Regions from separate parts of the Rossellomorea vietnamensis genome, predicted to be linked through region 1. Evidence: a T-box and tRNA genes for the amino acid it is inferred to sense, from the RefSeq annotation. Region 1 holds a T-box; the other holds one or more tRNA genes.
The links. The T-box of region 1 lies ahead of proS (proline--tRNA ligase). A T-box ahead of a tRNA ligase gene usually reads a tRNA of that ligase, here a tRNA-Pro.
Positions count from the first base shown of each region.

Region 2: it has a tRNA-Pro gene. The T-box ahead of proS (proline--tRNA ligase) is inferred to sense a tRNA for this amino acid. The anticodon was not compared.

Region 1 is NZ_CP104558.1:2,220,639-2,236,431, forward strand. It holds gene N5C46_RS11575 (PTS transporter subunit IIBC) at 108-1,742, shown strand; gene N5C46_RS11580 (endonuclease/exonuclease/phosphatase family protein) at 1,746-2,543, shown strand; gene N5C46_RS11585 (pyruvate oxidase) at 2,693-4,414, shown strand; gene N5C46_RS11590 (FMN-binding glutamate synthase family protein) at 4,466-6,046, shown strand; gene N5C46_RS11595 (carbohydrate binding domain-containing protein) at 6,218-9,175, opposite strand; gene N5C46_RS11600 (LacI family DNA-binding transcriptional regulator) at 9,311-10,336, opposite strand; gene N5C46_RS11605 (DUF3159 domain-containing protein) at 10,479-12,164, shown strand; gene N5C46_RS11610 (GNAT family N-acetyltransferase) at 12,200-12,757, opposite strand; gene N5C46_RS11615 (hypothetical protein) at 13,366-13,539, opposite strand; gene proS (proline--tRNA ligase) at 13,647-15,077, opposite strand; T-box leader at 15,196-15,401, opposite strand; gene N5C46_RS11625 (hypothetical protein) at 15,448-15,793, opposite strand, start outside.
Region 2 is NZ_CP104558.1:3,735,312-3,751,104, forward strand. It holds gene N5C46_RS19065 (GNAT family N-acetyltransferase) at 1-319, shown strand, start outside; gene N5C46_RS19070 (hypothetical protein) at 359-535, opposite strand; rRNA gene N5C46_RS19075 (16S ribosomal RNA) at 873-2,424, shown strand; rRNA gene N5C46_RS19080 (23S ribosomal RNA) at 2,622-5,557, shown strand; rRNA gene rrf (5S ribosomal RNA) at 5,726-5,842, shown strand; tRNA gene N5C46_RS19090 (tRNA-Val) at 5,853-5,928, shown strand; tRNA gene N5C46_RS19095 (tRNA-Thr) at 6,016-6,091, shown strand; tRNA gene N5C46_RS19100 (tRNA-Lys) at 6,110-6,185, shown strand; tRNA gene N5C46_RS19105 (tRNA-Leu) at 6,250-6,334, shown strand; tRNA gene N5C46_RS19110 (tRNA-Gly) at 6,343-6,417, shown strand; tRNA gene N5C46_RS19115 (tRNA-Leu) at 6,425-6,513, shown strand; tRNA gene N5C46_RS19120 (tRNA-Arg) at 6,579-6,655, shown strand; tRNA gene N5C46_RS19125 (tRNA-Pro) at 6,661-6,737, shown strand; tRNA gene N5C46_RS19130 (tRNA-Ala) at 6,745-6,820, shown strand; tRNA gene N5C46_RS19135 (tRNA-Met) at 6,890-6,966, shown strand; tRNA gene N5C46_RS19140 (tRNA-Ile) at 6,971-7,047, shown strand; tRNA gene N5C46_RS19145 (tRNA-Ser) at 7,065-7,157, shown strand; tRNA gene N5C46_RS19150 (tRNA-Met) at 7,181-7,254, shown strand; tRNA gene N5C46_RS19155 (tRNA-Asp) at 7,400-7,476, shown strand; tRNA gene N5C46_RS19160 (tRNA-Phe) at 7,644-7,719, shown strand; tRNA gene N5C46_RS19165 (tRNA-His) at 7,743-7,818, shown strand; tRNA gene N5C46_RS19170 (tRNA-Gly) at 7,828-7,901, shown strand; tRNA gene N5C46_RS19175 (tRNA-Ile) at 7,912-7,988, shown strand; tRNA gene N5C46_RS19180 (tRNA-Asn) at 7,998-8,072, shown strand; tRNA gene N5C46_RS19185 (tRNA-Ser) at 8,078-8,168, shown strand; tRNA gene N5C46_RS19190 (tRNA-Glu) at 8,173-8,244, shown strand; gene glgB (1,4-alpha-glucan branching enzyme) at 8,734-10,593, shown strand; gene N5C46_RS19200 (glucose-1-phosphate adenylyltransferase) at 10,609-11,766, shown strand; gene N5C46_RS19205 (GlgC family sugar phosphate nucleotidyltransferase) at 11,809-12,837, shown strand; gene glgA (glycogen synthase GlgA) at 12,834-14,279, shown strand; gene N5C46_RS19215 (glycogen/starch/alpha-glucan phosphorylase) at 14,269-15,793, shown strand, end outside.

The DNA.
Region 1 (15,793 bases):
GACACAGCGACAAGCATTTCATTTTAAGCTGAAATGTAAACGCACACATGTCATCCAATGTAAGAAATATAGTTCAATAGATTGATATTAAAGGAGGAAACGGGTTTATGAAGAATTTATTGTCATTTGATTTTTGGCAGAAGTTCGGGAAAGCATTGCTTGTGGTCGTGGCCGTCATGCCAGCTGCAGGGATCATGATTTCCCTCGGTAAATTGATTGCCATGATGGGTGGAGACATCACATTAGTGCAAACGATTGCAAGAGTAATGGAAGATATCGGATGGGGAGTCATCACGAATCTTCACATCTTGTTCGCCGTAGCCATCGGGGGTTCATGGGCGAAAGAACGTGCAGGCGGAGCATTCGCTGCCCTGATTGCCTTCATCCTGATTAACCGGATCACAGGAGCGATCTTCGGAGTGAGTGGGGATATGCTCGGTGATCCCGAAGCAACGGTCTCTTCCCTATTCGGACAAACGTTGGTCGTTTCAGATTATTTCACATCGGTACTTGGTGCACCTGCCCTTAATATGGGTGTATTCGTCGGAATCATTTCCGGTTTCCTTGGAGCGAATCTTTTCAACAAGTATTACAACTACAGCAAATTGCCTGATGCCCTTTCCTTCTTTAATGGCAAACGTTTCGTACCATTTGTCGTCATCGTCGGATCGGTCATCATCGCCGTCATCATGTCGGTTGTATGGCCGTTCATTCAAGGTTTACTGAATGACTTCGGTCAGTGGATCGCCACATCACGTAACACTGCGCCGATCATTGCACCTTTCGTATTCGGTGCATTGGAGCGTCTGTTATTGCCATTCGGTCTGCATCATATGCTGACGGTTCCGATCAACTACACGGAACTTGGCGGGACTTACACAATCCTTACGGGTTCAAGTGCAGGATCCACGGTTGCCGGTCAAGATCCATTATGGCTTGCCTGGATCGCTGACTTGAACAACTTCCTGGCAGCAGGAGACACGGCAAGCTACAAACAATTGTTAAACGATGTGACACCGGCACGTTTCAAAGTCGGTCAAATGATTTTATCCACAGCTGCCCTGATCGGGATTGCGTACGCCATGTACCGCAATGTGGATAAAGATAAGAAGAAGAAATACAAATCCATGTTCTTCTCAGCTGGTTTAGCTGTATTCCTGACAGGTGTAACCGAGCCGATCGAATTCATGTTCATGTTCGCTGCCCCGCTTCTCTATGTGGTTTACGCGATCATGACGGGACTTGCATTCGCGATTGTGGATATCGTTCACATCCGCGTTCACTCATTCGGGTCCATCGAGCTTCTCACCCGTGTACCGATGATCATCAAAGCTGGTCTGTGGGTAGATCTTGTAAACTTTGTCATTGCCTGCCTGGTATTCTTTGGTTTGAACTTTGCCGTTGCCAACTTCCTGATCAAAAAGTTCAACTTCCCGACACCGGGTCGTAATGGTAACTATATTGAAGATGAAGCTTCAACAGGCGGAGGTACGGTCAGTGCCGATTCCATCGCTCCGAAAGTCGTTGCCATGCTTGGCGGTAAAGAAAACATCGTGGACGTCGATGCCTGCATGACCCGTCTTCGTGTAACGGTAAAAGACACAAGCCTTGTCGGCACGGAACAGGAATGGAAGAAAAACGGGGCACTCGGCCTCATCCTGAAAGATAAAGGCGTCCAGGCCATTTACGGTCCGAAAGCAGACGTCATCAAGTCAGACATTCAAGACCTGCTGGGAGCGTAAGTCATGAAATTACTGACGCTGAATTGTCACTCCTGGCAGGAAGACAACCAGCTGGGGAAAATCTCGATTCTAGCCGATGACATCGAGGAGAAATCCTACGATGTCATCGCCCTTCAGGAAGTCAGTCAGCTGATCGAAAGCGAAATCGTCCATGGCCTGGTCAAAAAAGACAATTTCGCCCTTGTCCTCCTTGGGGAACTGGAGAAGAGAGGCGTGACAGATTACACACTCGTCTGGGACTTCGCTCATATCGGCTACGATGTCTACGAAGAAGGCGTCGCCATTTTAACGAAGCACCCCATCGTGGAGGAACATCGCTTCTTCATCTCGAAAAGCCATGATCAATCCTATTGGAAAACCCGTAAGATCGTAGGGGCCACCATTTCTTATCATGGAAAGCCCCTTACCTTCTACTCCTGCCACCTCGGCTGGTGGACGGACGAAGAAGAACCATTCAAGTACCAGGTAGACTCCTTAATGGAACAGGTCACCCCGGAATCACCCTTCTTCCTGATGGGCGATTTCAATAACAATGCCCTGGTTCGTGATGAAGGATACGATTATCTCCTTTCCAAAGGACTACTGGATACATTCGGGGTAGCCGTTGAACGGGACAGCGGCATCACCGTCCGGGGAAACATTGCCGGTTGGGATGAGAATACAGTCGATTTGCGGCTCGACCTTATCCTCTCCAGTGAAAAAATAGATGTAGCTTCATCCCGGGTCATCTTTAACGATGGTAATAAACCTGTCGTATCGGACCATTTCGGAGTCGAAGTGGTGTTAGGAGAAAGCAACTGATCGTGGATCGGTTGCTTTTTTTTGCGTTCGTGGAAAAACATCGACCTTTCTACATCTCTCGACAAATTCCGCAACCACCCTCTTCCCCCACGTTTAATAAATCCCCATCAGTGGTAAAAAATCACTATCCACTAAAAGGAGGTACAACTATGGGACATAAACTCGCAGGGCAGGCAGCTGCCGACATCATGGAACAATGGAAGATCAAGCATGTATTCGGTCTTCCCGGTGATTCCATCAATCACTTTGTCGACGTACTGCGAAGTGAAAAAGAGGAAATTGAGTTCATCCAGGTCAGACATGAGGAAGTCGGGGCACTCGCCGCCTCGTCGTATGCCAAACTCACGGGGAACATCGGGGTATGTTTATCCATTGGCGGACCCGGTGCCATCCACCTGTTAAATGGTTTGTATGACGCTAAAGCCGACGGAGCACCCGTATTGGTTTTGGCCGGACAGGTCGCGACTGCGGAGCTTGGCATGGATTCCTTTCAGGAAGTTCATCTGGACCGGGTGTTTGCTGATGTTTCCGTTTACTGTGAACGGGTCTCATCACCTGAATCACTTCCCGATCTCATGAATCAGGCCATCAGGACCGCTTATGCAAAAAAAGGGGTATCCGTTCTGATCATCCCCGACGACATCCCCGGGCAAAAAATCAAGGACTCCATAAAAGATACATCCAGTATCCCGGCTGCGACCATCGCCGCTCCCCTTGAACAAGATGTGAAAACCGGAATGGAATATGTACATAGGGCACAGCGTCCGGTCATCCTTGCAGGAACGGGATCCAGGCATGCCGCCCGTGAACTTGAGGCTTTCGCCGATAAAATCGCGGCTCCGGTCATCTTTACCCTTCCGGCTAAAGGAATATTTCCTGACAAGCATCCCCATAATCTCGGTCAGCTCGGTCAAATCGGGACGAAACCTGCATATGAAGCCATGGAGGAAGCAGATCTTCTCATCATGATCGGTACGTCGTTCCCTTATCGTGATTTCCTTCCCGATGATACTCCCGCCGTTCAGATCGATGCGGATCCGGCACAAATCGGTAAGAGATACCCCGTTAGCGTCGGGATCGTCGGAGATTCGAACCTTGTGTTGAAACGATGGAATCAACAGCTTCCCGTCAAAGAGGACCGATCCTTTTTGGAAGAATGCCAGAACAATATGAATAACTGGTGGAAGCATGTTGAAAAAGACGAAGTTGAAGCGACGATGCCCATGAAGGCTCCTCAAGTCATTGCGGCCCTGCAGAAGATTGCAGACGACGATGCGATCCTGTCCGTCGATGTCGGCAATGTGACCGTCTGGACCGCCAGACACTTCAAGATGACCAACCAGAAAATGATTATTTCCAGCTGGATGGCGACCATGGGATGCGGTCTTCCCGGGGCGATCGCAAGCGGCCTGGCAGAGCCTGAGCGCCAGTCGATCGCCGTATGCGGAGACGGCGGGTTCACCATGGTGATGCATGATTTCGTCACGGCCGTCAAATACAAGCTGCCGATCATCGTCGTCGTCATGAACAACAGTAAAATCGGCATGATCAAGTATGAACAGGAATCCATCGGCCACCTGGAATATGAAACGGATCTTCAGGACATCGATTTCGCCCAGTTCGCCAAAGCATGCGGAGGGGAAGGCTATCGTGTCATCAAACATGAGGATCTTCAGCCTGCCTTTGAAATGGCAGCGAAATCCAATAAGCCGGTCATCATCGATTGTGTCATCGAAGATCAGCCACCCCTACCCGGTAAGATCAACTTCGAACAGGCAGCCGGTTATTCAAAGCATGTCATGAAGAAATTCTTCAAGAAGCATGAAGCCGAGATGCCACCGTTACGCAAGGCCATGAAACGACTATTTTAACAAAGAAGTGGGCCTGTAAAAGGGCTCCTTTTCCCTAATGGAGGAATGAATATGAACAGCATATCCATCATTCAGTGGATTCTCCTTATCATCATCGTACTCGCACTGCTTATCCCTGCTGCCCTTATTCTTTATTTATGGATGACCGATGAAAAACAAAAGGAGCATGCGGTATTGAGGAACTTTCCGGTTCTCGGAAAAATGAGGTACATCCTCGAGAAAATCGGGCCTGAACTGAGACAATACCTCTTTCATAATGACAACGAAGGAAAACCCTTCTCGAGACTTGAATACACGAATACCGTCATGGCGGGTAAATACAAATCCCGGATGCTCGGCTTTGGATCCGAGCGGGACTTCGAAAAGGAAGGCTATTACATACGAAACACCCTTTTCCCTGTCCAACGGGACGAACTCCGCATCGACAACTCACAAAAAGTCAAAACCAAAGTCTACAAACTTGATAAAGACAATCTTCTCAGCCGAAGGGAACACCGTGAAGAAACTGAAGCCGATCCCTTTCTCCTGAAAGACGAAGATGCCCAGGTCATCGGGCAACACACCTGCCGATATCCCTTTACAGTGAAAGGACTCATCGGTCAATCCGCCATGAGCTACGGCTCCCTCGGAGAGCAGGCCATCACGGCTCTATCGACCGGGTTAAACCTTGCGTCCGGTTCATGGATGAACACCGGGGAAGGCGGATTATCCAAGCATCATCTGAAAGGCGGAGTCGACATCATCTGCCAGATCGGCCCTGGCTTATTCGGCGTCAGAACGAAGGACGGCAAATTTTCATGGGAAGAATTCAAGAAAAAGAGTGACCTCAAGGAAGTGAAGGCATTCGAATTGAAACTCGCCCAAGGCGCCAAGACCCGCGGCGGACATGTTGACGGGAAAAAAGTGACACAAGAGATCGCCAACATCCGAAACGTGGAACCATGGAAATCCATCGACAGTCCGAACCGGTTCAAGGAATTCAGCAACAATGAACAGATGCTGGATTTCATCGAACAGCTCAGGGAAGTCGGCGGCAAACCCGTCGGAATCAAACTGGTCGTCGGGAACACGGATGATATCGAAAGCCTCGCTTCCTATATGGCCACGTCAGGAAAACATCCCGACTTCATCACCGTGGACGGGGGAGAAGGAGGAACAGGTGCATCGTATCAGGAACTGGCGGCTTCTGCCGGAGTCCCGATCAAATCCGCCCTTCCCTTCCTTCACGACACCCTGGTGAAACACGGCGTCCGGGACAAAGTGAAAATCTTCGCTTCCGGAAAATTGTTAACACCCGACAAGATTGCCTTTGCACTCGCCCTAGGTGCAGACTTTGTCAACATCGCCCGTGGACTGATGTTCTCCGTAGGCTGCATCCAGGCTCAAGTATGCCACACGAACAACTGTCCCGTCGGCGTTGCCACCACCGACAAGAAGCTGCAGCGGGCATTGATCGTCGAAGAAAAGTCATTTCGCGTCTGCAACTACATCATCTCCCTCCGCGAAGGCCTGTACAACCTGGCCGCTGCCGCAGGGATCGATACACCGACAAAATTCGGGCGTGAGCACATCGTATTCCGGGATGAAGACGGACGATTGCATCCAATCAAACCGGAAAAGGCATTGTCATAATGGAAAGAAGCAGCTGATGTCGGCTGCTTCTTTTTTTTGGAGGTGAAGGGATTGGATATTGACCGTTCTTCATTGCCGACAAAACCCGCCCCCTCCCAGACCGAGCGCTCAGTCAACTTCATCCACAAAAAAAACACAGCGCCGCAAAACAAGACGCCGTGCCCCACACTCCTACTTCAATTCCACATTATCAATCACTACATCATGAGCACCAATCGACGAACCGCTCTTTCCAATCAGGAACTTAAGGCTCGTGTCCTCGCCCACAGGTGGCGTAAACGTATACTCATAATGCGTCATCTCTCCACCCAACTGAGCGACTTCTGATAAATAGCGTGTATACGCAGCATTTTCAATCGTCACTTCCATCGTCCGGTCGACCGTCGAACTCGCATCGAAGGAAAGGGTGTATTCCACTCCCGGCTTAAGCTTCAGTCCTTCTTGGAAAAGCTGTACACTCCATGTTTCGTTCCCTTCGCTTCCGATCGAGATCTTTGCCTGTCCGTCTTCAGAAGAGATACCGGCAGAAGCATCGAAATGGATGTAATTCGCCCAGTATTCTAAATCAGAATCAAACGATCCGTTCTGGATGACATTTGCACCCGGAGGTCCCGTTTTCTTCTTTAACGAAAGGTTATCGATCTTCACTTCATGGGTACTGCCACCCAGATCAATCACCAGATGTGACTCCAAATCCGTCACATCCGGCATCGTGAACGTCATGTCATGCTTCTCCCAATCAGCGGTGAGAGGGATCGTTTCCGTTGCGTACACCTCTTCCCCATCCTTGCTTCTCATCTCGATCTGTATATCACGACGACTTTCTGCCACTCCGTCGAACGTCAATTCATATTCATTCAACCCCTTAAGCTGGATGCCTTTTTGCACCAGCCCGGCTTCTTCCGTTTCGCTGGAAGGCTTGGCTGAGAATAACCGCTCGTCAGGGTCCACTCCCAACGCATTCCCGGAACCTAGCAGATGCCAATAAAGAAGGCGGTCAGGGAATCCCTGGTCGAACGTCCCATTGTATATAAGGTTCCCCGTCGGCAGTTCAGGTTTGGTAGCATCCGGATCCACTTCGACAGGCGGGATCTCCTCCACCCGGATATTTCCGAGCCAAACAGGGAGCTTGGACAATCCGAGATTAAATTCCACACGGGCTGCCAAATCATTTTCTTCGGTCATCTGGAAGACCATTTCATAGGATTCCACCCCATCTTTCAGTGAAAAAGATTCACTGTTTGAATAGGCACTGTATCCCCTGGCTTCACCCCCGCCGACTTTTACATTGACCTTCCGTGATCCCGTCGATTTTGCATCGAAGGATACCCGGTAGTAACGGCCCTTCCCGAGTGATACGTCCTGGATGAGCTGAACGGAATAAGGCTGGCTTCCCGGTTCTTCCACATCCACTTTGGCAAAATTCCTTCCCTCGATCTGATCAAGGGAGACATTGGCTTTCCCGCCGAAGTCAGGGACGGTCAAGAAGTACCAGTAATCCGTATTTTCCACTCCCGGAATCCCGTCAACGTCTTCCCATTCCCCATCAAATCCGGTATTGTACATGAGATTTCCGTCTTCGAGTGGCTGCTTCGCATCGTCAGGCAATGGAGCTTGTTCAAATTCCGGCAGTTCCGGCGTTTGATACGGTCTTCCCGTCAAGTCATACACACGTACATAATCCACATCCATGGATTGAGGGAACATCGTCTCTTCCGTCGGTTCACCGTCGAAGTTTCCGCCTATCGCAAGATTCAACAGCATATGGAAAGATTGATCAAACGGCGCAGGGTACGTGAAGTTGGCAGCGTTGCCGGTCCCTTTGCTGTACCAATTGTTCTGGGTCTGGCGGAGTTTCCCATCCACATACCAGCGGATTTCCCCCGGCTCCCATTCAACGGAGTACACATGCTCGTCGGCAATCGTCGATCCATCTTCAAAGCTATAGTGATCACCGGTGTATTTATTATTCGGCCACGATTCCCCGTAATGAAGCGTCCCGATTGCTTCACCCGGATTGCTGCCCTGTGCTTCTAAAATATCAATCTCACCGGAAGCAGCCCATCCGCCATACCGGTCATCTTCCGGAAGCATCCAGAAAGCCGGCCAATATCCCTTTCCAACCGGAAGGGAGGCCTTCATCTCAAATTTTCCATACGTCTTGGAAAACAGGCCCTTCGTCTTTAAACGGGAGGACGTATAGCCGTATCCTTGATAGTTTTCTTTTTTAGCCGTAATCAGAAGCTTCCCGTCTTCAGTCCTCGCATTTTCAGGACGGTCCGTGTAGTATTGCTTTTCATTATTTCCCCATCCTGAAATGAAGGTACCGTTCGCATCGGTATATCCGTTGCCGATATCGAACGTCCACTTGTCGCGATCGATCTCATCCTCATTGAATTCATCATTCCACACAAGGGTCCATGGCGTGACAATAGAAGAGGCTTCACTTGTTTCTTTTCCATTCCAAACGATGGCGCCTTCCAGCGTGGCTTTTTCGATGGAACCTTCTCCATCGATGGCCGACCCTTTCCCTGCTTTCGAAACGAGGAGCTCCTTCACCATCCCATCAGGCGTAAGGGAGACATTTGAAAGCGTGTTCAATTCTAACCGATCGGCAATGCCGTCAAGCTCCAGTTCTGCTTCTCCTTTTTTCCCTGTCGTGGAAACTGTATCGAATTCACCTTTCAAATCGGCGTTTTTCGTTTTCACATTTGATGCCGAGACCGTAACGTCTTGAAATCCTTCGGACGTAATCTCGTTTTCTTCCAATAACACATTTCCTTCGAGGAAGGTTTGTTCAACGACCGAATCCCCGGAAACCGTGATCGTCGACAAATGACCAGGTCCTTTAACTGAAAGGCTCTTCAACTCGGAATCTGTCAATTGAAGTGTATCGGGTGCATCTCCCTTGATCAGCGTCTTCCCTTCTACCGTCACGTTTTCAAGGGTGATATCCTTTCCGGCAGCCGGTGTGATCACGAGGTCGCCTTCTATCGTTCTATCTTTTAAGGTTGAATCTTTGAGGTGAAAAGGTTTGTCTTTTTGTGGGGCGGCACTACCTATGTTCGCGGGTGGCAGAGTCATGATGAGACATGCAGCGGTAAACGAAGTGACTGCTTTTTTTAACATGTGAACTCCTCCTGTTTTCATTTATGTCTCACGTGGGACATTTGTATATAACTATAAAACCACCACGATCGTTTGACAACATTTTTCTACCATAATGATTTCCCTTTCAATAGAAAAAGCCCGCCCCTAAGGGAATCAGGCTTTTTTCTCTAAGCAAGAATTCCTGATCACCAAAGTAGCTTGAAAAGGACTCATCGTTTCATATGGCTCCCCTTCAACCCTTTGTATCAGCTCCTCCACTAACGCTACCGCCATCTCCACTCTCGGAACGTTCATGGTCGAAAGGGCAGGCGATGTGTATTCTGTCAGCAAAATATTATCAAAACCGATGAGTGAAACGTCCCTTGGTACATCCCGGCCCGCTTCCTTCAATGCCTTGAGGGCCCCGAAAGCGATATGATCATTGGAGCAGAAAATAGCGGAAGGAAGATCCCCCTGCCGGATCCAATGATGGACGGCGTCCCTTCCCGACTCTTCCACAAACCTGCCCGTATAGATGTACTCCGGCTTCACTCTGATCCCTGCTTCTTTCAATGCCTTTTGGTAGCCATTTAGTCGCTCCACCGCTGCAGGATTATCTTGGTCCCCCGTAATGATGCCGATTTCTTCATGCCCAAGCTGAAGCAGGTGACGGGTCGCCTCCATGGCACTCGCTTCATTTTCCAATACAGGCATGGGGATGGAAGAAGTACGATGGGTCAAGTTGTTCTGATCGAAAACCCCGACCAAAAAGTTGGCGGAAAGGATTTCATCGACGATCGACTGGACGCTGCTCCAGCTGATGATGATTCCTGCATCGATGCTTTTTTCCCGGTAAAGCTTCAACACGGGAGACGGATTATCCACCTCCGCCATCGTCACGAGCACCTTATACCCCCGAAGAGAACAGGCATTGATCACCGCCCCGATCACCACGCTGTAAAAAAGATCGTCGGAATAGATCCGATCCTTACCAGGGTCCTGAATGATGAACAGCCCGATCGTATGGGTCTTCTTCTTCACCAGTCTCCGCGCTGACACATTCGGTTGATACTGATGCTCCTCCATGATCTTCAAGATCCGCTCCCGGGTTTCGGTCCGTACCTGGGGCGAATCATTCAACACCCGCTGCACCGTTTTCCTCGACACCCCGGCTAGCTTCGCTATATCAAATATATCCATACTTTCCTCCTGAGTGGTTACTTCTTCCTATTATAACGGATGATGAGTGGGTTGGGTATGCGGCAAAAACAAATGAAACCTCCCCGCCCCCTCATCCGTATATACACTATAAACAGAATCACAACCTTGAAAGGGGAACACTATGGGAAACATCTTACTATTTTCATTGATTGTCGGTTTGGTCATGGCCTTATTGCTCGTACCGATGGCCGTCATGAAAAAACAACATAAAAAAGAGGGATATCCATCCTTCCCTGCACTATTTGGAGCCACATTACTCATCACGACCGTTGTGGTATTCCTATTCTATTATCTATCGAATCTCGATCAGAATTTCACGAGCATATGGATCCTCCTGATCATCGCCTCCGGTTTCGGGGCAGCATTTGCCACAGGGAAAGAACGGATGATAAAAGGAATTCTGTTCCTGGCGAGCATCTTCGTCGGTGCCTACTTCCTGACAGCGTTCGTCTTCAATGCCGATGAAAAATTCGAATCGGCGAAAATGGATGTCAAAACAGAGATCGAGGCTTTTGACGAAAAGGAAACGCCTGCAAGCGTCCCTCCACAATTCGCCCGTAACAAAATGAAGAAAGCGTTCGGCCAGGTTCCGAATACAAGCTATTATGAGCTCGGCAACCTGCAGATCCAGAAGGTGGACGGTGAGTATGTCTACATCGCACCTGTCGAATTCTCCGGCTTCTTTAAATGGTTCAAAGGGGATTCGACACCCGGTTACTTCAAGCTGAGTGCCACGGATTCAAACGCCAACCCTAAATTCATCAAAGAAGAAATGGTGTACACACCTTCTTCGTACTTCAATAAAAAAGTGGAGCGTCATATCCGCTTGAACTATCCGAAGGAAATCTTCAACGGGGACGTCCAGCTTGAAATCGATGATGATGGTAAACCGTTCTATATCCAGACGTACGGAAACTTCATCTCTGCCCGTAACGGTTTCGATGTAAAAGGAATCGTCATGGTCGACCCCGAGAACGGTAAAACGAAGTCCTATGCAATCAAAGATGTACCGGCGTTCATCGACGGCGCGGTTTCTCCTGAAACGGTCAGCCTTCAGAACAGCTATTTCGGTAACTATGTGAAAGGTTTCTGGAACAGCCGCTTCGGTAAATCGGATGTGAAACTGCCATCTGATGAAGGAACGGAAGCGAACGTGAGCCCTATTTTTGACGAAAATGGTGACATGTACTACTTCACCGATTTCACATCGCCAAAAGAAGGCGTCGATTCCATGCTGGGGTACTCCCTGACCAATTCAAGAACGGGTGAAGCGACATTCTACACAGGAAATCTTGAAGAATCGTACATGGATTCACAAGGTGCCCTGCAGATCATCCAGAAGAAATTCATCGAGAAGAAATGGGACGGCGAAATGCCTGTGCTCTATAACTTCTACGGTGAAGCAAGCTGGCTGACTCCGGTCCTTGATGCGAATGGTTTCTTACAGAACTACTTCATCGTATCAGCCGCCAACCCTGAAATCTCAGCTTATGCGAACACTCCAAATCAGGCATTGAAAGCTTATAAAACCGCCCTGCAACGCGGCGGCGGAAGCGTCGACGGCAGCTCGAAAGCCGAGGAGAAGCAAGCAAATGGTACGGTCGTCCGGGTCTACAAAGAAAAATCCGGGGACTACACCGTCGTTTCCTTCCTCTTGGATAACGGAAAAAATTATATCGTTTCTTCCGAAAACAGCTTACTTGCCATCTACTTGAAGGAAAATGATAAGGTCAACGTCACGTATATGGATACAGGAGAAGCCTTCCTCCCTGTAAAAGAGATGACGATCGAAGGATTACAACCATAAACGAAAGGCCGGAATCAGCTGATTCCGGCCTTTTTCTATTCTCCCGCATTCACATAATACACCAGATTATCCGTCCACTCCCCAAACTCATAAATGAACCCTTTTCGTGTGCACTCATACTCCATGCCCACGGCTTCCGCAAGACGGATGGAAGGCGTATTATCCAGATTGATATGAGCTTCGATGCGGTGAAAATTCAATTTCACAAATGCGAGCTGAAGGGCTGCCTTCATCGCTTCCTTCCCGTAACCACGGTTCCAGTAACGATTATGCACCGTATAGCCCGCCCTTCCCCAGTTAAAGTTGTACCGCATCAGCGTCGAGAAATCGATCGTCCCGATGTTGGCGCCATTTTCTTTCAGGAAGATCCCGAGGATATACACCTGATCCCCCTCGATCATTTCGTCATGCTTTTCAAGCATCTCCCTGAACCAGAACTCCGTGCACTCGCTCATATCCTGATAGCCGACATCATATTTATGCTGTGACGGGAGCCTGTTCAGATGTTCCCTCAACCAGTTTTCATAATCCTGATTCACGAAGGGCCTGATCACCAACCGTGCTGTTTCGATCGTTAAGTCCTTATGCTTCATCCTCTGCGCCCTCCTTTATATGTATTACGTTAATAGTACCAACCACCTAAGTAGATTGGTAGTTCTTTTCTCAGAATTGTTGTTTTCTTACATAGGAACTCCAAGGCTCTGTCTATGTGTGAGTGCGATAGATGGTGATGGGAACGGCTTCGCTTTCCGGCGGACGAACGGCCAAGCCTCCTCAGCTTTCGCTTCCGGGGTCTCGGCACGCCCGTTTTTCCGCAGGAGTCTACGCCGTTCCCATCACCATCTTGAAGAGATACCGTGACAGAGCTGAGTAGAGAATAATGAATGAATTTGCATCTTACTATCAGCTACAATTGGTCACTCCACACTGTGAAAAGGTGTTTTTTCGACGTGTATGCTAGTAGATTAGTCCTTTATCCCCGTAAAGTTGATTGGAGCGGAAGGTGCTCGACTCCGGCGGGAATAGCGGGAAAGTTGAGACCCCACAGGGCAAAGCCCGAGGAGGCTCAACTCACGCCCCGCGGAAAGCGAGCACCTGCAGCGGAAATCAACCACCACTCGCTTCCTTAACAACAAAGTATGCGAAAAGAGCCTTTTTATAAAAACGGAAGGCGCCTCTCTACGGAGAAACGCCTTCTTCGTTATTTCTCATTATTCCATTCTTCCTCTAATTCCTTCTCGATTTCCTCATCGGATAAATACTCCTCATCAAGCTGCTGAACATGCTCGGTGATCCGGTTGAGCTTGGAATGCACGATCCATAGGCTGATTACCACGAATACCATGAAAAAAATGACGATGAGTCCCACATCCATATTAATCGACGCCTCCTTTACCTATATTTATTAAGTAAACATAGAAAAAAGAAGACTTTAGTCAGAAAAAGTCCGGAAAGGTGCGAAAGTCCCCTGTCAGGTGGAACTCAATACGCCTTCGCCCAGTAGACCAACTGTTTGGCATCCTTTTCACAGCACACGCACGTATCGGACACCTGCTCCTGTTCAAACGGCATGCATCGTGATGTGGCACTTGTTTCTTCCTTGATTTTATCTTCACAGGCACGATCTCCGCACCACATCGCTTTGATGAACCCACCTTTTTCATTCACTGTCGTTTTGAACTCTTCAAACGTTTTGGCGATCGTCGTTTTATCTTCGCGGTGTTCTCTCGCTTTTTCCAATAGATTGCTCTGGATGTCTACGAGAAGCGCGGCGACTTTCCCTTCCAGCTCTTCCATCGTCACCGTGATTTTCTCCCCGGTATCACGTCTCGCCAGAATCACCTGCCCGTTCTCGATATCCCGTGGACCGACTTCCAGGCGGAGTGGGATCCCCTTCATTTCATATTCATTGAACTTCCAGCCCGGCTTTTTGTCACTGGCGTCAATCCCTACGCGGGCGACACCCGCAAGCTGCGTCTTCAGATTATAGGCAAAATCAAGGACACCTTCTTTATGCTGGGCAATCGGCACAATCATCAGCTGGGTCGGAGCAATCCGTGGCGGCACGACAAGTCCCCGGTCGTCCCCGTGTACCATGATCATGGCCCCGATGATGCGTGTGGTGAGTCCCCATGATGTTTGCTGTACATATTGAAGCTTGCCGTCACGGTCCGTGAACTGGATGCCGAATGATTTTGCAAATCCATCCCCGAGATGGTGAGACGTTCCTGATTGCAACGCTTTCCCGTCATGCATCAGACTCTCGATCGTGTACGTATATTTCGCACCGGCAAATTTCTCTTTCTCTGTTTTTTGACCTTTGATGACAGGAATCGCCAGCATCTCTTCACAAAGCTCTGCGTACACTTCGAGCATCTTAACCGTTTCATCATGGGCATCCTGATCGGTCTCGTGGCACGTATGGCCTTCCTGCCACAGGAACTCAAGCGTTCGGAGGAACGGACGGGTCGTCTTTTCCCAGCGGACCACATTCGCCCACTGGTTGTAGAGCTTCGGCAGATCCCGGTAGGAATGGATGATATTTTTGTAATGCTCACCGAATAACACTTCTGACGTCGGACGCACGCATAGCCGTTCCGCTAACTCCTCATCACCGCCATGGGTCACCCATGCGACTTCCGGAGCGAATCCTTCGATATGATCCTTCTCTTTTTGCAGCAGGCTTTCCGGTATGAAAAGGGGCATATACACATTTTCATGCCCGGTTTCCTTGATTTTCGCATCAAGGGCATCCTTGATGTTTTCCCAGATTGCATATCCGTACGGTCTGATGATCATCGAGCCCCGGACGCTGGAGTAGTCGATCAGCTCCGCCTTCGTCACGACATCGGTGTACCACTGGGCAAAGTCTTCATCCATGCCCGTTACATCTTTTACAAATTCTTTAGCCATTTGAGAGCACCTCATTTTTTAGTTGGATTGGTTTTATCAGCGGAATTTTCATTTTTTCAGCGAAATCCCACATATATAAACGAACCGCCCGACGGTAACAAAAAAAGCCCTGCTTCTCATCAGGGACCATTTCTGGCGGTACCACCCTGATTCAAAGCAAAGCTTTACACTCATTCCATGATAACGGTTTCGGACCGCTGATATCTTCATTCGATACAGAACTGGGAGGCAGGTTCAAAGGTTCATCCATGAGAGCTTTTCACCAAACCGCTCCCTCTCTTTAAAAGACAAGATCCCTTTACTGGTCCTCTTCAATGTTTCAGTTATTTTAGATGATTATATAGAGATTCCATGGGAGTGTCAATATCTGTTAGAGGGAATAGAATCTCTCCATCTCCCGCTCAAAGAAATCATTCCCATTCCTTGCATCAAAATCCCCCGCAATCTCCTCGGCCACTTCACTCATCACATCCACCGCAAATCCCGGGCGATGCCCCGCTTCCAGGAGCTTCCGGTGGAGAACGATTGCGCTCATATAAAAATAGAACATCCCATACGGGTCTTTCCCGCTGTCGGCATACTCGATGTGGCGCTCCAATACCTTGATGCCCCTGAGAGGTTCCGTTAAAGCAAGAAACCGGATATGCTCGGATGCCTCAATGAGAAAGTGGGGTTTATCGTAAATGAAAAAGTATCCCTCGGATTGGTAACGTACG
Region 2 (15,793 bases), 1.5 Mb from region 1:
AAAGGAAGACGGAGAAATCGTCGGTTTTGTTTCAATTGGAAAAGAGCGTTCTGGTAAATATGAAGGAGAGCTGTATGCCATCTATCTTCTTGAAGATTATCAAGGGAAGGGCATCGGAAAAGAATTATTCGGGATTGCCAGGGGAGAGCTCAAGAACATGGGCTTCAACTCCATGTGGATCTGGGTGTTGAAGGAGAACCCGTCGAAACACTTTTATTATAAATATAATCCTGTCCTGTTGGAGGAAGAAATTTTGACAATAGGGAATGAAGAGCACAGGGAAGAAGGGCTGCTGGTGGACCTCAATCAAAAAGACTAAGGAGCGAAGGAGCCCCTTAGTCTTTTTCGATACGCCGAACTAAGAAAATACGTATGTAAACCCGGAAAATACAAATGCCATGACCACTGAAAAAATAAAGGTCAATCCCCTTACAGGAACAGTACTTTCACATATCTTAAGGGCCTGTACATAAGAATACGCAAATAAATACACGGCCATAATGAAAGATAGAAATAGTGCAACGGTTGTAAGCATGTCAGTGAAATCCCCTTTCAGAATGCGTAGTACTCATGTATATGGGGAATGTTCATTTATCAGAACATGCTCGGGATTAATAATATTTTTACGTTTTCCTTAAAAATATATTGCAATAGCATTAACAGCGTGTTATATTAATAAACGTCGCTGATACAGCAATCAACATTTACGAAAAACAAATGAAAAAAGTTGTTGACGCGAGAGTGAAAAACATGATATATTAATAAAGTCGCTTCTTGGACAAGTGATAAACATTGAACCTTGAAAACTGAACAAAACAAGACAATACGTCAACGTTAATTCTAGATTTATTTTTAAAGAGCTATTCAAACTTTTATCGGAGAGTTTGATCCTGGCTCAGGACGAACGCTGGCGGCGTGCCTAATACATGCAAGTCGAGCGGATTGATGGGAGCTTGCTCCCTGATATCAGCGGCGGACGGGTGAGTAACACGTGGGTAACCTGCCTGTAAGACTGGGATAACTCCGGGAAACCGGGGCTAATACCGGATAACTCATTTCCTCGCATGAGGAAATGTTGAAAGGTGGCTTTTAGCTACCACTTACAGATGGACCCGCGGCGCATTAGCTAGTTGGTGAGGTAACGGCTCACCAAGGCAACGATGCGTAGCCGACCTGAGAGGGTGATCGGCCACACTGGGACTGAGACACGGCCCAGACTCCTACGGGAGGCAGCAGTAGGGAATCTTCCGCAATGGACGAAAGTCTGACGGAGCAACGCCGCGTGAGTGATGAAGGTTTTCGGATCGTAAAGCTCTGTTGTTAGGGAAGAACAAGTGCCGTTCGAATAGGGCGGCACCTTGACGGTACCTAACCAGAAAGCCACGGCTAACTACGTGCCAGCAGCCGCGGTAATACGTAGGTGGCAAGCGTTGTCCGGAATTATTGGGCGTAAAGCGCGCGCAGGTGGTTCCTTAAGTCTGATGTGAAAGCCCACGGCTCAACCGTGGAGGGTCATTGGAAACTGGGGAACTTGAGTGCAGAAGAGGAAAGTGGAATTCCAAGTGTAGCGGTGAAATGCGTAGATATTTGGAGGAACACCAGTGGCGAAGGCGACTTTCTGGTCTGTAACTGACACTGAGGCGCGAAAGCGTGGGGAGCAAACAGGATTAGATACCCTGGTAGTCCACGCCGTAAACGATGAGTGCTAAGTGTTAGGGGGTTTCCGCCCCTTAGTGCTGCAGCTAACGCATTAAGCACTCCGCCTGGGGAGTACGGTCGCAAGACTGAAACTCAAAGGAATTGACGGGGGCCCGCACAAGCGGTGGAGCATGTGGTTTAATTCGAAGCAACGCGAAGAACCTTACCAGGTCTTGACATCCTCTGACAACCCTAGAGATAGGGCTTTCCCCTTCGGGGGACAGAGTGACAGGTGGTGCATGGTTGTCGTCAGCTCGTGTCGTGAGATGTTGGGTTAAGTCCCGCAACGAGCGCAACCCTTGATCTTAGTTGCCAGCATTCAGTTGGGCACTCTAAGATGACTGCCGGTGACAAACCGGAGGAAGGTGGGGATGACGTCAAATCATCATGCCCCTTATGACCTGGGCTACACACGTGCTACAATGGACGGTACAAAGGGCAGCGAGACCGCGAGGTTTAGCCAATCCCATAAAACCGTTCTCAGTTCGGATTGTAGGCTGCAACTCGCCTACATGAAGCTGGAATCGCTAGTAATCGCGGATCAGCATGCCGCGGTGAATACGTTCCCGGGCCTTGTACACACCGCCCGTCACACCACGAGAGTTTGTAACACCCGAAGTCGGTGAGGTAACCTTTTGGAGCCAGCCGCCTAAGGTGGGACAGATGATTGGGGTGAAGTCGTAACAAGGTAGCCGTATCGGAAGGTGCGGCTGGATCACCTCCTTTCTAAGGAAGATTTACAAAACAAGTTGACACGTCGAAGTTTTGTTCAGTTTTGATGGTTCAACCATCAAAACATTTTCTATCTCTTACGAGATAGAAGTTGTGTTTGTTCTTTGAAAACTAGATAAAGATAAATTGATAGTCAAGAAATTACCGAGTATCGCCATTTTAGGTTTTAAACCTGATGTAACAACCAATTCGGTTAAGTTATGAAGGGCGCACGGTGGATGCCTTGGCACTAGGAGCCGACGAAGGACGGGACTAACACCGATATGCTTTGGGGAGCTGTAAGTGAGCTTTGATCCAGAGATTTCCGAATGGGGGAACCCATTGTTCGTAATGGAACAATATCCTTACTTGAATACATAGAGTATGGAAGGCAGACCCAGGGAACTGAAACATCTAAGTACCTGGAGGAAGAGAAAGCAATTGCGATTCCCTGAGTAGCGGCGAGCGAAACGGGATATAGCCCAAACCAAGAGGCTTGCCTCTTGGGGTTGTAGGACACTCTATACGGAGTTACAAAGGAATGAGGTAGACGAAGAAGTCTGGAAAGGCTCGTCAAAGAAGGTAACAACCCTGTAGTTGAAACTTCATTCCCTCTTGAGTGGATCCTGAGTACGGCGGGACACGTGAAATCCCGTCGGAAGCTGGGAGGACCATCTCCCAAGGCTAAATACTCCCTAGTGACCGATAGTGAACCAGTACCGTGAGGGAAAGGTGAAAAGCACCCCGGAAGGGGAGTGAAATAGAACCTGAAACCGTGTGCCTACAAGTAGTCAGAGCCCGTTAACGGGTGATGGCGTGCCTTTTGTAGAATGAACCGGCGAGTTACGATCCCATGCAAGGTTAAGTTGATAAGACGGAGCCGCAGCGAAAGCGAGTCTGAATAGGGCGATTTGAGTATGTGGTCGTAGACCCGAAACCAGGTGATCTACCCATGTCCAGGATGAAGTTCAGGTAACACTGAATGGAGGTCCGAACCCACGCACGTTGAAAAGTGCGGGGATGAGGTGTGGGTAGCGGAGAAATTCCAATCGAACTTGGAGATAGCTGGTTCTCTCCGAAATAGCTTTAGGGCTAGCCTCATGTGTAAGAGTCTTGGAGGTAGAGCACTGTTTGGACTAGGGGCCCTCATCGGGTTACCGAATTCAGACAAACTCCGAATGCCAAAGACTTATCCATGGGAGTCAGACTGCGAGTGATAAGATCCGTAGTCGAAAGGGAAACAGCCCAGACCACCAGCTAAGGTCCCAAAGTATACGTTAAGTGGAAAAGGATGTGGAGTTGCTTAGACAACCAGGATGTTGGCTTAGAAGCAGCCACCATTTAAAGAGTGCGTAATAGCTCACTGGTCGAGTGACTCTGCGCCGAAAATGTACCGGGGCTAAACGTATCACCGAAGCTGTGGATTGACACCTCTAGGTGTCAGTGGTAGGAGAGCGTTCTAAGGACTGCGAAGCTAGACCGTAAGGACTGGTGGAGTGCTTAGAAGTGAGAATGCCGGTATGAGTAGCGAAAGATGGGTGAGAATCCCATCCACCGAATGCCTAAGGTTTCCTGAGGAAGGCTCGTCCGCTCAGGGTTAGTCGGGACCTAAGTCGAGGCCGATAGGCGTAGACGATGGACAACAGGTTGATATTCCTGTACCACCTCTTTTCCGTTTGAGCAATGGGGGGACGCAGGAGGATAGGGTAAGCGCACTGCTGGATATGTGCGTCTAAGCAGTTAGGCTGATGATGAGGCAAATCCCGTCATCGCGAAGGCTGAGCTGTGATAGCGAGCGAATTATAGTAGCGAAGTTCCTGATTCCACACTGCCAAGAAAAGCCTCTAGCGAGGAAAAAGGTGCCCGTACCGCAAACCGACACAGGTAGGCGAGGAGAGAATCCTAAGGTGAGCGAGAGAACTCTCGTTAAGGAACTCGGCAAAATGACCCCGTAACTTCGGGAGAAGGGGTGCTCTGGTAGGGTGCAAGCCCGAGAGAGCCGCAGTGAATAGGCCCAGGCGACTGTTTAGCAAAAACACAGGTCTCTGCGAAGCCGTAAGGCGAAGTATAGGGGCTGACGCCTGCCCGGTGCTGGAAGGTTAAGAGGAGTGCTTAGCGCAAGCGAAGGTGCGAATCGAAGCCCCAGTAAACGGCGGCCGTAACTATAACGGTCCTAAGGTAGCGAAATTCCTTGTCGGGTAAGTTCCGACCCGCACGAAAGGCGTAACGATCTGGGCACTGTCTCAACGAGAGACTCGGTGAAATTATAGTACCTGTGAAGATGCAGGTTACCCGCGACAGGACGGAAAGACCCCGTGGAGCTTTACTGTAGCCTGATATTGAATTTTGGTACAGCTTGTACAGGATAGGTAGGAGCCTTGGAAACCGGAGCGCCAGCTTCGGTGGAGGCATCGGTGGGATACTACCCTGGCTGTATTGAAATTCTAACCCGCGCCCCTTATCGGGGTGGGAGACAGTGTCAGGTGGGCAGTTTGACTGGGGCGGTCGCCTCCTAAAGAGTAACGGAGGCGCCCAAAGGTTCCCTCAGAATGGTTGGAAATCATTCGCAGAGTGTAAAGGCACAAGGGAGCTTGACTGCGAGACCTACAAGTCGAGCAGGGACGAAAGTCGGGCTTAGTGATCCGGTGGTTCCGCATGGAAGGGCCATCGCTCAACGGATAAAAGCTACCCCGGGGATAACAGGCTTATCTCCCCCAAGAGTCCACATCGACGGGGAGGTTTGGCACCTCGATGTCGGCTCATCGCATCCTGGGGCTGTAGTCGGTCCCAAGGGTTGGGCTGTTCGCCCATTAAAGCGGTACGCGAGCTGGGTTCAGAACGTCGTGAGACAGTTCGGTCCCTATCCGTCGTGGGCGCAGGAAATTTGAGAGGAGCTGTCCTTAGTACGAGAGGACCGGGATGGACGCACCGCTGGTGTACCAGTTGTCTTGCCAAAGGCATCGCTGGGTAGCTATGTGCGGAAGGGATAAGTGCTGAAAGCATCTAAGCATGAAGCCCCCCTCGAGATGAGATTTCCCATCACGTAAGTGAGTAAGATCCCTAGAAGATGACTAGGTAGATAGGTCAGAGATGGAAGCATGGCGACATGTGGAGTTGACTGATACTAATCGATCGAGGACTTAACCACAAAGAGTCATATTTATATGAACAACAATTGGTCGATATTCGGCTTTCTTGACATCAATTCTTTATCTAGTTTTCAGGGAATAATTTTATGCGAAAATATAAAAAAGCCTTGAAAAATTATATCTACACGATATAATAATACTTGTCCTTAAAAAGAGACAAGACATAGTCTGGTGACAATGGCGAAGAGGTCACACCCGTTCCCATGCCGAACACGGAAGTTAAGCTCTTCAGCGCCGATGGTAGTTGGGGGATCTCCCCCTGTGAGAGTAGGACGTCGCCAGGCTGTATACAATGGAGGATTAGCTCAGCTGGGAGAGCATCTGCCTTACAAGCAGAGGGTCGGCGGTTCGATCCCGTCATCCTCCACCAAAGATTTTTGCGCCAGCAAAATATATTTCCATGCATTTCTTCGGTGAATTGCTTTATTTAAGCAGTATTCACCACCACAACATACACGCCGGTGTAGCTCAACTGGTAGAGCAACTGACTTGTAATCAGTAGGTTGGGGGTTCAAGTCCTCTTGCCGGCACCATTTGGTTTTATATGAGATGAGCCATTAGCTCAGTTGGTAGAGCATCTGACTTTTAATCAGAGGGTCGAAGGTTCGAATCCTTCATGGCTCACCAAAGATTTTTGCGTCAGCAAAATATCTTACCTTCATTTTCTCTAATGTGAAAATGAATAGAATATGCGGGTGTGGCGGAATTGGCAGACGCACCAGACTTAGGATCTGGCGCCGCAAGGCGTGGGGGTTCAAGTCCCTTCACCCGCACCATTTCTTTTGCGGAAGTAGTTCAGTGGTAGAACACCACCTTGCCAAGGTGGGGGTCGCGGGTTCGAATCCCGTCTTCCGCTCCAGAGACTTGCCGGGGTGGCGGAACTGGCAGACGCACAGGACTTAAAATCCTGCGGTAGGTGACTACCGTACCGGTTCGATTCCGGTCCTCGGCACCAAAGATTTTTGCGCCAGCAAAATATCTTTCCTTACGTTACTTAGTGAAAAAACTAGAATTCATTTAGCGCCCGTAGCTCAATTGGATAGAGCGTTTGACTACGGATCAAAAGGTTAGGGGTTCGACTCCTCTCGGGCGCGCCATATATCGGGAAGTAGCTCAGCTTGGTAGAGCACTTGGTTTGGGACCAAGGGGTCGCAGGTTCGAATCCTGTCTTCCCGACCACTTCTTTGGGGCCTTAGCTCAGCTGGGAGAGCGCCTGCTTTGCACGCAGGAGGTCAGCGGTTCGATCCCGCTAGGCTCCACCAAGTTTTTTTTACGACAGTAAAATAAACTTCATTGGTTTTATTCATAAGCCTAATAGCTAGTAGTTTCTTGGCGGTGTAGCTCAGCTGGCTAGAGCGTACGGTTCATACCCGTGAGGTCGGGGGTTCGATCCCCTCCGCCGCTACCAATAGGGACCTTTAGCTCAGTTGGTTAGAGCAGACGGCTCATAACCGTCCGGTCGTAGGTTCGAGTCCTACAAGGTCCACCAAGTACCATTTTTATTACGGAGGAATACCCAAGTCCGGCTGAAGGGATCGGTCTTGAAAACCGACAGGGGTGTAACAGCCCGCGGGGGTTCGAATCCCCCTTCCTCCTCCATATTATCTTTTATATTTTATCGTCGCGGGGTGGAGCAGTTCGGTAGCTCGTCGGGCTCATAACCCGAAGGTCGCAGGTTCAAATCCTGTCCCCGCAATACCATTTTGATTTGTTTATGAATTAGGAACTTTATAATTCACGATGAGTCACGTATGGATAGTTATTTTTGCTAGCGCAGAATATGGAAACCTATTTTGCTGGTGCAAGGTAAGGGTAGTTATTTTGCTTGCGCAAAAAACTCTGGTCCGGTAGTTCAGTTGGTTAGAATGCCTGCCTGTCACGCAGGAGGTCGCGGGTTCGAGTCCCGTCCGGACCGCCATTTATTTTTTAATATAGTTCTGTTTATTGAAAAGGAAAAGGGTTTCGATAAGCGAGAAGGTCGAGGAAGCGATCGAAGGAACACCGGAGCGTATTTAACATACGTGAGGATGTGACTGAGTGAGCTGACGAAGAGATTCGAAGCTTAGCGGAAGCCGAAAACTATTTGGCTCAGTAGCTCAGTTGGTAGAGCAATGGACTGAAAATCCATGTGTCGGCGGTTCGATTCCGTCCTGAGCCACCATTTTTATATTTAGACACATTATGGCGATTGTGGCGAAGTGGTTAACGCACCTGATTGTGGTTCAGGCATTCGTGGGTTCGATTCCCATCAGTCGCCCCATGTTTTAGTGCGGGTGTAGTTTAGTGGTAAAACCTCAGCCTTCCAAGCTGATGATGAGGGTTCGATTCCCTTCACCCGCTCCAATTCATTTTTGGGCCTATAGCTCAGCTGGTTAGAGCGCACGCCTGATAAGCGTGAGGTCGGTGGTTCGAGTCCACTTAGGCCCACCATTTCATTATTCCGCAGTAGCTCAGTGGTAGAGCTATCGGCTGTTAACCGATCGGTCGCAAGTTCGAATCTTGCCTGCGGAGCCATATTTGGAGAAGTACTCAAGTGGCTGAAGAGGCGCCCCTGCTAAGGGTGTAGGTCGGGCAACTGGCGCGAGGGTTCAAATCCCTCCTTCTCCGCCATTAAGGCCCATTGGTCAAGCGGTTAAGACACCGCCCTTTCACGGCGGTAACACGGGTTCGAATCCCGTATGGGTCATTATGAAAAGACTATCATTTTTGATAGTCTTTTTTTATTGTACATAGAAGTACTTTGCTTGAAATGAAGTTGATATGAGCATGTTTAATATTAAGAAAAATTTGTTCCTGGTTTTTTCATCAATGGATATATTATTCATTTTCCCCTTTTACTATCAACTTCTAACCTCTTTTTCCTCCCTTCATTCGACACCGCTGCTCCATCTTCCAACCAATCAAAATCCTATACAAAATAACGGAATCCCTCTATATTTCCTACAAATATTAACCTTTTTCATAAAAAAACTTTCGACAAATTCCGCTAAGAATTCAACGTAATTCCCCTATGTTTTTACAATGTAAACCTTACCATTTAGTATAACTTTCCAAATTGGCCGCTTTTACATATATGCATGTAGTAAATTGTCGTAATTGAACGACGATTATAAAGAGGATTTTGGTGATGTTGTTAGAAAGTAGTTATGTAGATTGAAAAAATGTAGGTGAGATGATGAACGCAATGACCATAACAGATTACGATGTGTTTTTGTTTCATGAGGGAAATTTGCAGCAGGCCTATCAGTTTATGGGTGCACATGTGAGAAGGGATTCCACTGGGACCTATACAGAATTTTGCGTTTGGGCACCGAAAGCAAGGCATGTTTCATTGGTGGGTTCCTTTAATCAATGGAATGGGAATGGATATGATTTAAAAAAGCGGAACAGTGAAGGTCTGTGGACGATTCGAGTCGATCAAGATCTGACAGGAGAAACGTATAAGTATGAGATTACGACTCCCCTTGGGGCAAAGAAGCTAAAGGCGGATCCGTACGGGTTTGCCTCTGAAAAGCGTCCTCATACGGCAAGTGTCGTGTATGAGCTGGAGGGCTTTCGATGGGAAGATGAGAAGTGGCTTGAGGACCGTTCATCCACTACGATCTATGACAAGCCAATGGCGATTTATGAAGTCCATTTAGGTACGTGGAAGAAGGAAGCGGGAACGTTTCTATCTTATAGGGAATTAGCGCAGCAATTGATTCCCCATGTGAAAGAGCAGGGGTTCACCCATATCGAGCTGCTGCCTGTCACGGAGCATCCATTTGACCGGTCCTGGGGTTATCAGGGTACGGGATATTATTCCCCTACCAGTCGCTACGGCTCACCACATGATTTGATGGCATTTGTGAATGAATGTCATTTACATAATATTGGCGTGATCCTGGATTGGGTCCCAGGTCATTTTTGTAAGGATGCGCATGGGTTATACGAGTTTGATGGGTCGTTTGCCTACGAGTACAGTGAGGAAAGGGACCGGGAGAATTATACGTGGGGTACGGCGAACTTTGACTTAGGCAAAGGAGAAGTGAGGAGTTTCCTGATTTCAAACGCCCGCTTCTGGATGGATCAGTATCATATCGATGGCTTCAGGATCGATGCGGTGGCGAACATCATCTATTGGGCGAATCAGGGTGAGCTTAACCCGAATGAAGGTGCCATACAGTTTTTGAAAAACTTGAACAAGGCCGTTTTTGAGTTTGATTCTTCGATCCTGATGATTGCAGAGGATTCTACGGACTGGCCCCAGGTGACGTCTCCCGTTCATTATGGAGGACTTGGATTTAATTATAAGTGGAATATGGGATGGATGAATGACGTCCTTAAATATATGGAAACCGATCCCTCTGAACGAAGGCATGTACATTCTCTCATCACGTTTTCACTGTTATATGCCTTTTCAGAGAATTATGTTCTTCCCTTCTCCCATGATGAGGTGGTGCATGGGAAGAAGTCGTTATTAAATAAAATGCCCGGGGATTACTGGCAGAAATTCGCTCAATACCGGCTGCTCCTCGGCTTCATGATGGCTCATCCAGGAAAAAAGCTTCTGTTCATGGGAAGTGAACTGGCCCCGTTTTCAGAATGGAAGGATCTTGAGGAGTTGGATTGGCATTTACTGGATTACGAATTTCATCACAAATTCAATTCATATTTTAAAGAGCTAATGCATTTATATAAAGGTGCTGAGCCATTATTTCAGATGGATCATCGTTCAGACGGATTCCAGTGGGTTGATGTAAATAATGCAGAGCAGCAGATTTTCTCTTTCATCCGTTACGGGATAGAGAAGGGAGATCATCTTGTGGTGATCTGCAATTTCAGTCCTCATGTGTATCACCAGTATAAGGTGGGGGTAGATAAGGTTTCTGCGTATGAAGAGATCTGGAATAGTGATGATGGAAGGTTTGGAGGTTCCCATCAGGTGAACCCCACCCCACTTACCGTGCACAATCAACCGTATCATGGAAGGGATGGGTATGTGGAAATGACGATACCACCATACGCAGCCGTTTATTTAAGACCAAACGAGTGAAAGGGGAGAAGAGGAATGGCAAAAGGAAGATGTGTGGCCATGTTGTTAGCAGGTGGAAAAGGGAGCAGGTTAAGTTCATTGACGAAAAGTCTTGCGAAACCCGCCGTACCATTTGGAGGAAAGTACCGTATCATTGATTTCACCCTGAGCAATTGCACGAACTCAGGCATCGACACGGTCGGAGTTCTTACCCAGTACCAGCCCCTCGTATTGAATTCTTATATCGGGATCGGGAGTGCGTGGGATCTTGACCGCAAGAACGGTGGTGTGACCGTCCTGCCCCCATATGCAGAATCATCCGAAATGCGCTGGTATACAGGGACTGCCAGTGCCATCTATCAAAATATGAATTACCTTGAGCAATACGATCCCGAGTACGTATTGATTCTGTCAGGTGATCACATTTACAAAATGGATTATAGTAAAATGCTTGATTATCATATCGAGAAAAAAGCAGATGTCTCGATTTCAGTCATTGAAGTGGGATGGGATGAAGCGAGCCGTTTTGGACTGATGAACACGAATGAGGATATGCGTGTCACGGAGTTTGAAGAAAAACCACCTTTCCCGAAAAGCAATCTTGCTTCGATGGGCATTTACATCTTCAATTATTCCGTGCTGAAGGATTATTTGGAGATGGATGAACGGAATCCAGATTCGAGCCATGATTTTGGGAAGGATGTCATCCCTCTCCTCCTGGATGAGAAGAAGAAATTGATGGCCTATCCATTTGAAGGCTATTGGAAGGATGTCGGTACGGTCAAGAGCCTTTGGGAAGCAAATATGGACCTGATCGATGAAGAGAATGAGCTGAACCTGTTCGATCATGATTGGAGAGTGTATTCGGTTAATCCGAATGAGCCGCCTCAATATATTTCAGAAGATGCCCTTGTGGAGGGATCTCTGGTAAATGAAGGGTGTACGATTGAAGGAACGATTCAAAAGTCCGTACTCTTCCAGGGAACGACGGTGAAAAAGGGAGCGCATGTCAGTCGTTCAGTCATTATGCCGGACGCTGTCGTTGAGGAAAACGCCTATATCGAGCAGGCGATTGTGCCTTCAAATGTAAGGGTTCCAAAGGGCTTATGCATCATGCCGGAAGAAGGATCAGATGAAGTGATTCTCGTGACGGAATCTTTCATTGAAACGCTTCTGGAACAGGAAAGAGTGTAAGGTTCAAGACCATCTTAACAACATTAGAGGAGGAGAAGTGTTTTGAAAAATACAATGCTTGGTGTTATTGATGCTACGAGTTACTACGATTCCCTGGAGGATTTATTGCTGCATCGCTCATTAGCGGCCCTTCCCATAGCCGGCAGATACCGGTTGATTGACTTTGTCCTTTCCAATATGGTGAATTCTGATATCGGCAGCGTTGCGATTTTTCCAAAGTTTCAATACAGATCATTGATGGATCACCTCGGGTCAGGAAAGAACTGGGACCTGAACCGGAAGCGGGATGGCTTGTTTTTCTTTCCTGCTCCTGGATTGGAAGCGAATGAAGAGGGTGTCGGGTCCTTTAATCACTTTGCCCATCATATGGACTACTTCAGACGCAGTACCCAGGAGTACGCCCTGATCAGCAATTGCTTCACGTTATGCAACATCGATTATCAACCCGTACTGGAACGTCATATCCGTATCGGTTGTGATATAACCGAAATGCGTCACAACGGCAGCTCCTTAGATATGTACCTAGTCAAAACGTCTACATTGATTGATTTGGTCGAGAACAGACGTGAATCGGGCTATACATGTATGCAGGATGTAGTGGACGACATGGATAGCGGATTCAAGGTGTGCGGATATGAGCATGCAGGATTTGTTCAGACGATAGATTCCATTGAAGAATACTATGATGCGAGCATGAAGCTTATGAACCTCTCCTATTGGAAAGAGCTGTTCAAGAAAGATATGCCCATTTATACGAAAGTGAAGGATGAGCCGCCGACACGCTATACATCCGCTGCAAGCGTGAAAAACAGCATCATCGCCAATGGATGTTTCATTGAAGGCAGTGTGAAGAATTCTACCATGTTCAGAGCGGTGAAGGTCGGCAAGGATACCACAATTTCTAACAGCATCATTATGCAGAAGAGCCAAATTGGAGATAACTGTGTACTGGAGAATGTAATTCTGGATAAAGATGTAAGGATAGAAGATGGTGTCAAGCTTATCGGGGAAGCAAACAATCCAATCGTCATTCGCAAAGGGATGATTCAAGGAGCGCTGATGAATTCGTGAAAGTGTTATTTGTAGTATCTGAGTGTGTCCCATTTATTAAATCCGGGGGCTTGGCCGACGTTGCAGGCGCTTTGCCCAAGGAGTTAAGAAGTTTAGGCACGGATGTCAGGGTGATTCTGCCTAAATACGGCGGGATCCCTCAAGAATTCCGTTCAAGAATGAAGCGGAAGAAAGAGTTTTTCGTGTCAGTAGGCTGGAGAAATCAGTATTGTGGAATTGAAGAGTATAGTGAAAATGGCGTGACCTATTATTTTGTGGATAATGAATATTATTTTAACCGGGAGCGGTTATACGGATACTTTGACGATGGGGAAAGATTCTCCTATTTTACAAGGGCTGTGTTGGAAAGCATCGCTGTCCTTGATTTCTATCCTGATGTGATTCATTGTCACGATTGGCACACGGGGATGGTGCCGTTCCTACTCCGAAGCGAGTATCAGGAGAGACCGGGCTACTCATTCATCCGCAGTGTATTCACGATTCATAACCTGCAATTTCAAGGAATCTACCCTAAACAGGTGATGACGGAGTTACTCGCTATCCCGGAGAAGTATTTTCATCATGAGTACCTCGAATTTTATGGGAATATCAATTTCATGAAAGGCGCGCTCATTTCTTCGGATTTCGTCACAACGGTGAGTCCTACATATAAAGAAGAAATCCTCACGCCTTACTACGGGGAAAAGCTTCATAATATACTTGGCCAGCGGTATAACCAATTACTGGGGATCCTCAATGGAATTGATGATGAGGTGTATAATCCTGATGACGGGGAGTTTCCTTTCTTCAGCGGAAATCTTCAAGGAAAGAAGCAGGCGAAGCAACATCTGCAAAAAAGTCTGGGCCTCGAGGAAAATGAAGGAATTCCACTTGTGTCCATCATTTCGAGACTGACGAACCAAAAGGGTCTCGAACTCATCAGGGGCGTCTTTCATGAGATGATCCAGGAAAATGTCCAGTTTGTCCTGTTGGGGACAGGAGATTGGGAGTTTGAACAGTTTTTCAGGGAAATGGAGTGGACGTATCCAGAGAAGGTCAGAGTACAGATCGGCTTCAACGAAGAATTGGCGAAACAAATCTATTCTGCCAGCGATTTGTTCCTGATGCCTTCCAAGTTCGAACCATGCGGCCTGGGACAGTTGATCGCCATGAGATACGGAGCCCTGCCACTTGTAAGGGAGACAGGCGGACTGAACGATACCGTTGAATCCTACAATGAGGAGACGAAGAGCGGAAACGGCTTCTCATTCAAAAACTTTAATGCTCACGATATGCTTTACACCTATCGAAGAGCCCTATCGTATTTCCACGAAGATCCGGAAACATGGAATCATATTGTACGTAACGCAATGAATAAAGATTATAGTTGGGCCCAATCGGCCTTTAAGTATAATCAACTATACGCTGACCTGGTATCAAGGAGTGAAAGCCATGTTTTCTGATCCGATTGAATTCAAAGAATTGTTTCTGAAGAAGCTTGAAATGATGTATGGAAAGACGTTTCCTGAGTCCACCAGTCAGGATCAGTTTTTCACATTGGGTCATTTGATACGGGAATATATTTCGATGAACTGGATCCATACGAATGAGCAGTACCGGTTCAATAAACAAAAGCAGGTGTATTATTTATCCATCGAATTCCTGCTGGGGCGTCTGCTCAGGCAAAATCTGACGAATCTGGGGATTTACGAAATTGTGGATAAAGGTCTTCTGGATCTTGGAATCGACCTTGCGGAAATGGAAGAGGTTGAGCACGATGCTGGCCTTGGAAATGGCGGTCTTGGCCGTTTAGCCGCCTGCTTTCTGGATTCCCTGGCTTCCCTTAATTTACCCGGCCATGGATATGGGATCCGTTATAAGCATGGATTGTTTGAACAAAAGATCGTGAACGGATTTCAGATGGAGCTTCCGGAACAGTGGCTTCGTCATGGACATGTGTGGGAGGTCCGCAAATCCGACCTGACAGTCGAAGTGCCTTTCTGGGGGAAGGTGGAATCCTATACGGAAAAGGATGTCTTAAGGTTTCGACATGTAGATGCAGAAATCGTCGCAGCGGTTCCTTATGATATGCCTGTCGTGGGGTTCGAAACGTCGACGGTCAATACGCTCCGATTATGGAGTGCCGAACCTGCCGCCTATAAAGCGGGAAAAGATATGATGAAATACAAGCGTGATACAGAAGCCATCACGGAATTCCTATATCCTGACGATACCCATGAGGAAGGGAAAATCCTGCGTCTGAAGCAGCAATACTTCCTGGTGTCAGCAAGTATCCGCTCGATTCTGGATTCGTACCTTTACCGAAATGGGGATCTGAAGGAACTGCATGAGAATATTTCAATCCATATCAATGATACCCATCCGGTTCTTGCCATCCCGGAATTGATGAGGGTCCTTCTGGATGAATACTCCTTTGAATGGGAAGAGGCATGGGAGATCACGACGAATACATTCGCTTATACAAACCATACGACGCTGTCAGAAGCACTGGAGAGATGGCCGATCCGTATATTCCAGCCCCTTCTGCCCCGCATCCACATGATTGTGAATGAAATCAATGAACGGTTCTGCAGGGAACTATGGAAAGAGTATCCCGGTGAGTGGAAGAGGATAGAGGACATGGCGATCATCTCTCATGATGAAGTCAAAATGGCCCATCTTGCGATTGTAGGAAGCTTCAGTGTAAACGGTGTGGCAAAGATCCACACGGAAATCCTGAAGCAGCGGGAAATGAACTTATTCTATCAATATTATCCAGGGAAATTTAATAGTAAGACCAATGGGATCACCCATAGAAGGTGGCTCCTTAACAGCAATCCATCCCTTTCGAACCTGATTAGCTCCTCGATCGGGGATGAGTGGATCAAAGACCCTTCCAAACTGGTGAAGCTGAAGGAGTATCATCATGATACGGCATTTCTGAAAGACCTGTATGATGTGAAGCAGGGAAATAAAC